4 regions of the Photobacterium kishitanii genome follow, and region 1 is predicted to be linked to each of the others. Evidence: predicted binding sites of a transcription regulator. Region 1 holds the regulator's gene; each other region holds the start of a gene.
What was found. Region 1 encodes CRP, which controls carbon source genes, mostly activating them, when cyclic AMP is high. Its sites were predicted from a motif close to TGTGANNNNNNTCACA; they were not measured.
Positions count from the first base shown of each region.

Region 2: the regulator CRP is predicted to act here: its motif matches at 1,123-1,138, upstream of PPBDW_RS02890 (CTP synthase).
Region 3: the regulator CRP is predicted to act here: its motif matches at 1,044-1,059, upstream of rppH (RNA pyrophosphohydrolase).
Region 4: the regulator CRP is predicted to act here: its motif matches at 859-874, upstream of recB (exodeoxyribonuclease V subunit beta).

Region 1 covers NZ_LN794352.1:305,757-307,969, reverse strand. Annotated here, with positions in the region: gene PPBDW_RS01620 (OsmC family protein) at 1-143, opposite strand, end outside; gene crp (cAMP-activated global transcriptional regulator CRP) at 526-1,158, shown strand; gene PPBDW_RS01610 (hypothetical protein) at 1,341-1,535, shown strand; gene PPBDW_RS01605 (DUF1338 domain-containing protein) at 1,606-2,213, opposite strand, start outside.
Region 2 covers NZ_LN794352.1:555,608-557,820, reverse strand. Annotated here, with positions in the region: gene PPBDW_RS02890 (CTP synthase) at 1-1,041, opposite strand, end outside; gene mazG (nucleoside triphosphate pyrophosphohydrolase) at 1,264-2,073, opposite strand; gene relA (GTP diphosphokinase) at 2,145-2,213, opposite strand, start outside.
Region 3 covers NZ_LN794352.1:2,824,732-2,826,944, reverse strand. Annotated here, with positions in the region: gene mutH (DNA mismatch repair endonuclease MutH) at 1-466, opposite strand, end outside; gene rppH (RNA pyrophosphohydrolase) at 1,212-1,736, shown strand; gene ptsP (phosphoenolpyruvate--protein phosphotransferase) at 1,782-2,213, shown strand, end outside.
Region 4 covers NZ_LN794352.1:632,629-634,841, forward strand. Annotated here, with positions in the region: gene recC (exodeoxyribonuclease V subunit gamma) at 1-725, shown strand, start outside; gene recB (exodeoxyribonuclease V subunit beta) at 1,018-2,213, shown strand, end outside.

The DNA of each region.
Region 1 (2,213 bases):
CTACAACCACCAGCGGCCATTAACACTAATTCCATCGGACTTGGTGCTTTATCACCACCATTACCATCTAAAACAACACTATGGCCTGATGATGACTGACCAACAAAAGTCATATTTTCAACCCACTTTACTCGTGACTGCATCTCTATCTCCTTTGGCTATATTATTCAGATATTAACTCTATTTTTGTTGATAATCTCATCAATGTAAACGCTATTTATTCCGGCTAATGCTAATTACGTTGCATATTTAAACCACCCAAATTAACTAACAAACCCACATTAAAACTATGCTTTTGGTGACTAACTCACAACGATGTGATCATGTGCACACTTATCTCTCATAAATGAGCGAGTCAGCTAGATCAATATCAAGAAAAAACCCTAAAAAAAGGATACAATCTTAACAAGTTCAAGTTAGCTTGCAGCCCAGCAGCTGAGTGAATAACCCCGCCAGCAAACAGTTTTGTTGAGTTATCTTCACAGAACATATTGTTGGGCAACATATGCAGAGGAAGTTAGTAATATGGTTCCAGGTAAACCGCAGACAGATCCAACTTTAGAGTGGTTTCTTTCCCATTGTCACATTCACAAATATCCATCAAAGAGCACGTTAATTCACGCTGGTGAAAAAGCAGAAACTTTGTATTACATCGTGAAGGGTTCTGTTGCTGTATTAATCAAGGATGAAGAAGGTAAGGAAATGATCCTTTCTTACCTAAATCAGGGTGACTTTATTGGTGAACTCGGCTTGTTCGAAGAAGACCAAGAGCGTACAGCTTGGGTTCGTGCCAAAAGCCCTTGTGAAGTTGCAGAAATTTCATTTAAGAAATTCCGTCAGTTAATTCAAGTTAATCCAGATATTCTAATGCGTCTATCTGCTCAAATGGCATGTCGTTTACAAGTGACAAGTCAAAAAGTAGGTGATCTTGCATTCCTTGATGTAACAGGTCGTATTGCACAGACGTTACTTAATCTTGCAAAACAACCCGATGCAATGACACACCCAGATGGCATGCAAATTAAGATCACTCGTCAAGAAATTGGCCAGATCGTAGGTTGTTCTCGCGAAACAGTGGGTCGTATTTTAAAAATGCTTGAAGAGCAAAATCTTATTTCTGCTCACGGCAAAACAATCGTGGTTTACGGTACACGCTAATTATTAGTCGTACCTTAATCGCCGATGAAACCGCAGCTTATACCTGCGGTTTTTTTTGATCTCGACTATCTCTAAATAGCACCATAAAACAAACATTGACGGAGTTAGTATTACGGTTAAATTTTAATTTGTAATCACATTCATTCATGCTACATTTCGATTACAAATGGATTTCTTAATCAATGATGGTCAATATGGATATTGAACGCTTTTCTACTAACAGTTTCACCACCGTACCAGGGGTGTTAACTAACCAGCCCACAACCATTGAAATGACAGGGTTTAGCGATAGCCGTTGCTACCTTGAACAACAAACAGGATTACGTCGCTGCCCAGCGGATGAATCAGGCGTTTGGGGTTCACCACTAGATAACTAGCTAGCAATAACAGCACTGATGTAACTAAGTGCTGTTGTTATTACTGCCATTTTCACTATCAAGTACTCAGTTAACTATTGGTACTTTCAAATATTTTATCCGCCGAGGCAGTAACAAAGCCGCTATACAATTCACCATTCGGTTGTGGATAGCGTTTAGCAAACTCGTAAAATCCACCAGGGATCTTATAAACCCCATCTCGAAAACTAACCCCAACCTCATCAGCCATCGTTGCCGATTGCTCTAACATTACCGTCGCATCACCTTTTATGTCTCCGCCTGTCTGATTAATCACAAACTGGTTATGACGCAATAAATGGTTTACCTCTTCTAAACAAGTAAATTGCTCGAGCTGATTAATACTTACCGTAAAATGATTAGCACCAAAACCGTGCGCCGCAACCCAAGCTGCATACTCACTTTCAGCCGCTAAAAATTGATAGGTTGCAAAATCAAGTTGCCATGGACGACCGCCATAAACAAAATCAGGCTGGCGAAAATAATCATCATCGACCTGATCTAATAAACCGCGCACTGCAAGTTGCAATTCGGCCGAACAGCCGCCTAACTGTAATTCACTAATAAAGACTTTGGGGAGTAAAGGGTTTTGGTGAGCAAAATATTCGGCATACAGCTTTTTAGCACTGAAATGATATTTAGCTTGCGGTTGATAACCCA
Region 2 (2,213 bases), 250 kb from region 1:
GATAGCATCAAGATCTGCAAGTACTTCAGTACCTTTAGACTCAACATCTTGAGAATCGATGTATTTAATTTGTACTGAAATACGATTTTTCAAACCAGCGTGCTTAAGCGCTTCGTTGACTGACTTATATGCGTCAGGTAATTCAATGTACTTACCAACCATACCGATAGTGACTTCAGCAGTAGGGTTAGCTTCTTCGTAAATAACTTGTTCCCACTCAGATAAGTCAGCTTCTGGTGCAGTAATACCAAAACGCTTACATACCAAGTCATCAAGGCCTTGTGCCTTAATAAGCTGTGGAATTTTGTAGATTGAATCTACATCTTTCATTGAGATAACCGCTTTTTCTTGCACATTACAGAACAACGCAATTTTTGCGCGCTCATTAGCAGGAATAACACGATCACTACGGCAAACCAAAATATCTGGTTGAATACCGATAGAAAGTAATTCTTTCACTGAGTGTTGAGTTGGCTTAGTTTTAACTTCACCAGCAGCAGCTAGGTAAGGAACTAATGTCAAGTGCATAAACATGGTGTTTTCACGACCTTGTTGAACTGCAAGCTGACGAATAGCTTCCATAAATGGTAGTGATTCAATATCACCTACTGTGCCACCGACTTCAACAATCGCGATATCATGACCCGCAGCACCTGCAATCACACGATCTTTAATTTCGTTCGTGATATGTGGAATAACCTGAATCGTTGCACCTAGGTAATCACCACGACGCTCTTTGCGTAATACGTCAGCGTACACACGACCAGCAGTAAAGTTATTACGCTTTGTCATTTTGGTACGAATAAAACGTTCGTAGTGACCTAAGTCAAGATCAGTCTCTGCACCGTCTTCCGTAACGAATACTTCACCATGCTGAGTTGGGCTCATTGTGCCTGGATCAACGTTAATGTAAGGGTCTAATTTCATCATGGTCACATTCAGACCACGCGCTTCTAGAATAGCTGCCAAAGATGCTGCAGCAATGCCTTTACCTAGAGAGGATACTACTCCGCCCGTAACAAAAATATAATTCGTTGTCATGTTAAACCTGGAAGATTGGTGTAGAGGATAAAGTGTATCTGGACGGGAAATTAGTATACCAGACACCATTTATCGCCACAACGTGAAAACTATCACACACCCCTAAGATTTTTTTTGTCTCAAATCAAGGAAGTGATATGCGCCGTGTTTTCACCCCATTTCACTACTTTTAGCCACTAAGTCACTATACCTTTATAGCATAACAATTCTAGATGGGAATAATTATTTTTTACATTCATGCTGTTTTACTCTATCCCATTCAAGATCTAGCTCAGTTAGTGAACATTGGCTTAAAGACTTACCTTGTTCTAGCACATTTTTTTCAACTTGGCGAAAACGTCGCTCAAATTTTTTATTTGCTTGTTGCAGTGCATGTTCGGGCTTTACATTGAGATGACGACTTAAATTTACCACCGAAAATAGCAAATCGCCCATTTCTTCAGCGATCTTATGTTGCTGCTGTGGCGTTTGAATGACTTCTGCCATCACTTCATCTAACTCTTCTGTGACTTTATCAACCACCGGTCCCAACGTATCCCAATCAAAACCTTGACTCGCACAGCGTTGTTGAATTTTATGGGCTCGACTAAGTGCAGGTAATGCCAGCGGAATATTCGCTAACAAACTGTCATCTTGCGCTTTTTTAGCACGCTCTTTTGCTTTTTCAGCTTCCCAATTTTGTTTTACAGCGGCTTCATCGGCAAATTCAGTATCACCAAAAACATGCGGATGACGACGCGTTAGCTTCTCACTGATACCAGCAACCACATCATTAAAATCAAACAAGCCCTGTTCTGTCGCGAGTTGACTATAAAAGACTACTTGAAATAATAGATCGCCGAGTTCTTCTTTAACATCAGTCCAGTTTTTTTGCTCAATCGCATCAGCAACTTCATAAGCTTCCTCAATGGTATAAGGTACGATTGAATCAAAATCTTGTTTTAAATCCCATGGACAACCAGCTTGGGGATCCCGTAACTGGGCCATTATTGCCAATAACTTATCGATATCAACTGTGGTTTTATTGCTCATCATTATCTCCCGAAATAAAAAAATAGGTAGCCGAAGCTACCTATTTCTATGTTCGATATTATCTATCACAACTAACCGTATAAACGCTTAGCTTGTGCAACATCTTTTACTTGTTCAATTCGGTTTAAAACTCGACCTAA
Region 3 (2,213 bases), 2.5 Mb from region 1:
TTAATTCTTCCCAGTCTTGCTGTAATTGCGCTTCTTCTTCTGCGCTGGGACTCCATAATAATGCTGAACCTACATGACGTTGCTCAAGTGGAATATCACGTTCACCTTCAACCGGTACCCATAATACTCGCGCTAATTTTTGTCGAATATGACTACTATGCCATTGCAAACCTTGGACGCCAATTAAGGGCGCAACACAGACAAAAGTAGTTTCTAACGGCTTACCTTGGTAGCTGATAGGGATCGTTTTAAGTTCAATGCCTAGTTCAATAAAATCAGGGACAGGTTTACTGCCAGCTGTCGCCCCTAAATGCCACTCTAATAATTGACCAACCCAACCTTTATCACGTTTAAGATCTGGTGGTGGAATTATCCCTGCAATCGCCGCTAATTCACCCAGGGTCATACCAGCCAATTGGTGGGCACGATTGAGTAATTCTGTTTCTGTTTTTGGCGTTGGTTGCATTGATTGTCGGCTCATAAAGTAGCGTGATAAGGACTAAGATCTAATGTTAGGTTATCGATAATACTATCATATCTGTGAAGACGGAATCTGAAGATCAATATTGATCTTGATAGGTAAGCAAGGATTAAGAGAGATCTTTTTTCCTTGGCTACAGAGCGTTAGATATTGTGATGCTCTAATGATGAGTAACTTGTGATAGTTATTTAAGGCTAAGATCAAAATAAAAAGATATCCACAGTTTTTTTTTTGAAAATATTTTTTTTAAGCTTAACTGAGTATTTATACAGTATAAAGGTGGTATAACAAGCGTTGTGGTTAGCTTTTATTCTTGTTGGTGAAGGTGAATTTGTGGATAACGTCATTATTGGTTGATCTTTAACCGATCGTTTTTTGGTGATGTGAAAGTTGGCTTTATCTTTATTTATTATAGAACTGTTTTTTATCTAATATTATGTTTATAAAGGTAAAAGTTGTTATTTTTCTATTTTAAAAAATAAATATATAAGATCTTAATGGTTGCGTAAATATGCTTTTTTTAGGTTTCTGCACAAATCTATCCACAGAAAGAGTGAATAAATGTGGGGTATGTCTCACTTGGTTGTTGGTAAAGTAGTCATTATGCAAAGTTATCCAGAATATAGTTTAAATTAAGTAAAACTGATCGATATTGATGAATGTTTGTTTACCGATCCCGTCTACTATGAAAAAATCACTATTAATAGATATTTATACTTGAGGTCGTCCAGTGATTGATGGCGATGGATACCGCCCTAATGTAGGGATCGTTATCTGCAATGGCCATGGCCAGGTATTTTGGGCTCGACGATATGGACAACATTCTTGGCAATTTCCGCAAGGTGGCATTGATGAAGGTGAAACCCCTGAACAAGCTATGTACCGTGAATTGTATGAAGAAGTAGGATTAACCAAAAAAGATGTCAGGATTATTGCGTCAAGCCGTCATTGGTTACGTTATAAATTACCTAAACGTCTTGTACGGTGGGATTCAAAACCTGTTTGTATCGGTCAAAAGCAAAAATGGTTTTTGCTGAGTTTGGAATGCGATGAGTCCAAGGTCAATATGCAGCGTGGTGCTACACCTGAGTTTGATGGTTGGCGTTGGGTAAGTTATTGGTACCCAGTAAGGCAGGTTGTCTCTTTTAAGCGTGATGTCTATCGTCGTGCACTAAAAGAGTTTGCCGCTGTCGCTATGCCATTTAAAGAATGGAAAGAACGTAAATTTAAGCGCATTAAGAATAAGCGCAGCTAGCAAGTAGAGGTTTATTGGCTCACAGGGAACAATTAAAGGCTCGTTATGCTGACACAGCTAAGAGAAATTGTTGACAAGGTTGTCAGCGCTCACACATTAATTGATGCATTGGATCAATTAGTATCAAACACTACTTTAGTAATGAAGACTGATTGTTGTTCGGTGTATATCGCTGATCATCAGCGTCAGGTTTATACCTTGATGGCCACGCAGGGATTAAATAAATCTCGGCGTCGCATCAGTTTACGCTTTGATCAAGGGCTAGTGGGGTTAGTGGGTCAACGAGCAGAGCCATTGAATGTTGCAGATGCCCGCCTACATCCTAGTTTCAAACATCTACCAGGGATCGGAGAGGAATCTTTTCGATCCTTTTTTGGTACTCCGATTATACATCAACGCCAAGTGCTCGGCGTTATCGTCGTTCAACAACGCGAGCAACGTGAATTTACTGAAAGTGAAGAATCTTTTTTAGTCACC
Region 4 (2,213 bases), 330 kb from region 1:
AGGTGACTTATAACCAGTTTGCAGCCGAGCAACGGGCGGCAGGTAACTTACCCGTCGCTGCATTTGGTGATCTTGATTTAGCCACAAGCCGTCAAGCCGTCGCAAATTTAACTGATCTTATTGAGCCTTTAATTCATGCACCGCTAGCGGATCAAGAAGTTGCGATCACGGTAATGGTGGCAGGGCATAAAATATTGTTACAAGGCTGGTTGAAGAAACGTTATCAATCTGGATTATTACGCTACCGCACCGGTAAAATTCGCCCACAAGATCTACTCACAGCATGGTTTGATCACTTGTGTTTAGCGGTGTCGGTACCTGAAACGCGACAAGTCACTCATATTATAGGAACGGATAAGCATCTTGAATTACAGCCTCTTGAGTCACAACAAGCACTGGCTTATTTACAGCAGTTGATTGAGTTGTACTACCAAGGTTTAAATCAACCATTAGCGTATTTCCCTAAAACAGCGATGGCTGCGATACAAGCTCATATTGGTCGTGATGGTAGTTGGAAAGATGATGATGAGACCGAGCAAAAAGCACTGACGAAGATGGCGGAATGTTTTAATGATGGCTATTTGTTTGCTGGTGAAGGTAGCGATGATTATATCAAGCGCGTATGGCCACAATGGCAAGATCAATTGGCACAAGAGGCAAATCAATTAGCGGCGTTAGTGTTACAAGCCGTAGTGATAAACAGTAAAGAAATTAAGCCAGAATAAATAGTTAAAGCAGAGTTAAGTAGTGTGGTCGTCAGCAAATCATTATTAGTTGTAGGGTGTTTGCTGTACGACCACAGGTCCAGAGGTGACCAAGTTTCTGGCGCTGATACTAACTAACCACCGCAGTACAAACCGTGAGTAAGTTCTCACATTATAGGAATACAACAGAAATTTGAACGCCAATATTTACTTCTAAGTGTTGGCTCACATAATAATGAGCTTGATCGTTGATATTGATCAACCACGGGCGAGTACTGTTGTTACATATAGCAACCATGGGATGAGTGACATAATGGCGACTGAAGTACTAACAACCGAAGTACTAACTAATATTCTGCAACCAATGACGTTTCCATTGCATGGTACCCGTCTGATTGAAGCGTCTGCGGGGACGGGAAAAACCTTTACTATTGCGAGTTTGTATTTACGACTATTGTTAGGCCACGGCAATGATAATAATCGTCATCAACAGCAGTTAACGGTTGATCAAATTTTAGTGGTAACTTTTACTGAAGCCGCTACCGCTGAATTACGCGATCGTATTCGTGCTCGTATTCATGACGCGCGATTGGCGTTTAGTCGCGGTGTTAGTCACGATCCTGTGATTGCTCCCCTGTTAAATGAACATCAAGACCATAAATTAGCCGCCACCATTTTATTGCAAGCCGAACGGCAGATGGATGAAGCTGCAATCTATACTATTCATGGTTTTTGTCAGCGAATGTTAACCCAAAATGCATTTGAATCAGGATCTCGGTTTAATAATGAATTTGTGACCGATGAAAGCCAATTGAAAAAGCTGGTGGTTGCCGATTATTGGCGTAGTAATTTTTATCATTTACCGCCAGCACTTGCTCATGAAGTCCGTGAAATTTGGTCATCACCAACCGCATTATTAAAAGAAATTGGTAACAGTTTAACGGGGGCGCCAGTGCGATTGTCGGTGGCGGCAATGACTGAATCGTTAGCACAATTACATCAGCAAAATATTGTGCGAATTGATGAAGTAAAAGCGTTATGGCGTGCGCATCAAGCCGATCTTGAGGCCTTGATTGCGAGCTCTGGCATTAATAAGCGCAGTTACACTAAAAAAAGTTTACCCAATTGGTTAGAGCAAGTGAGTGGGTGGGCTGCTCAACCAACAGTAGGCTATGAATTACCTGATAATTTGATCCGTTTTCATCAGCAAACGTTAATTGAAAAAACCGCCAAAGGTGATGCGCCTGAGCATGCAGTGTTTAGTGCTATTGCTGAACTGCTAGATAACCCGGCTAACTTACGTGAACCTTTATTAGCCCATGCGATTGAACATTGTCGCCAATTATTGGCTGATGCTAAAGCGCGTAAAGGTTGGTTATCATTCGATGACTTGCTAACTCAATTAGGGGCCGCGATTGATAATGATGTTGATGAACTGCTTGCTGGAAAGATTCGAGCGCAATATCCGGTGGCGATGATTGATGAATTCCAAGATACCGATCCACTGCA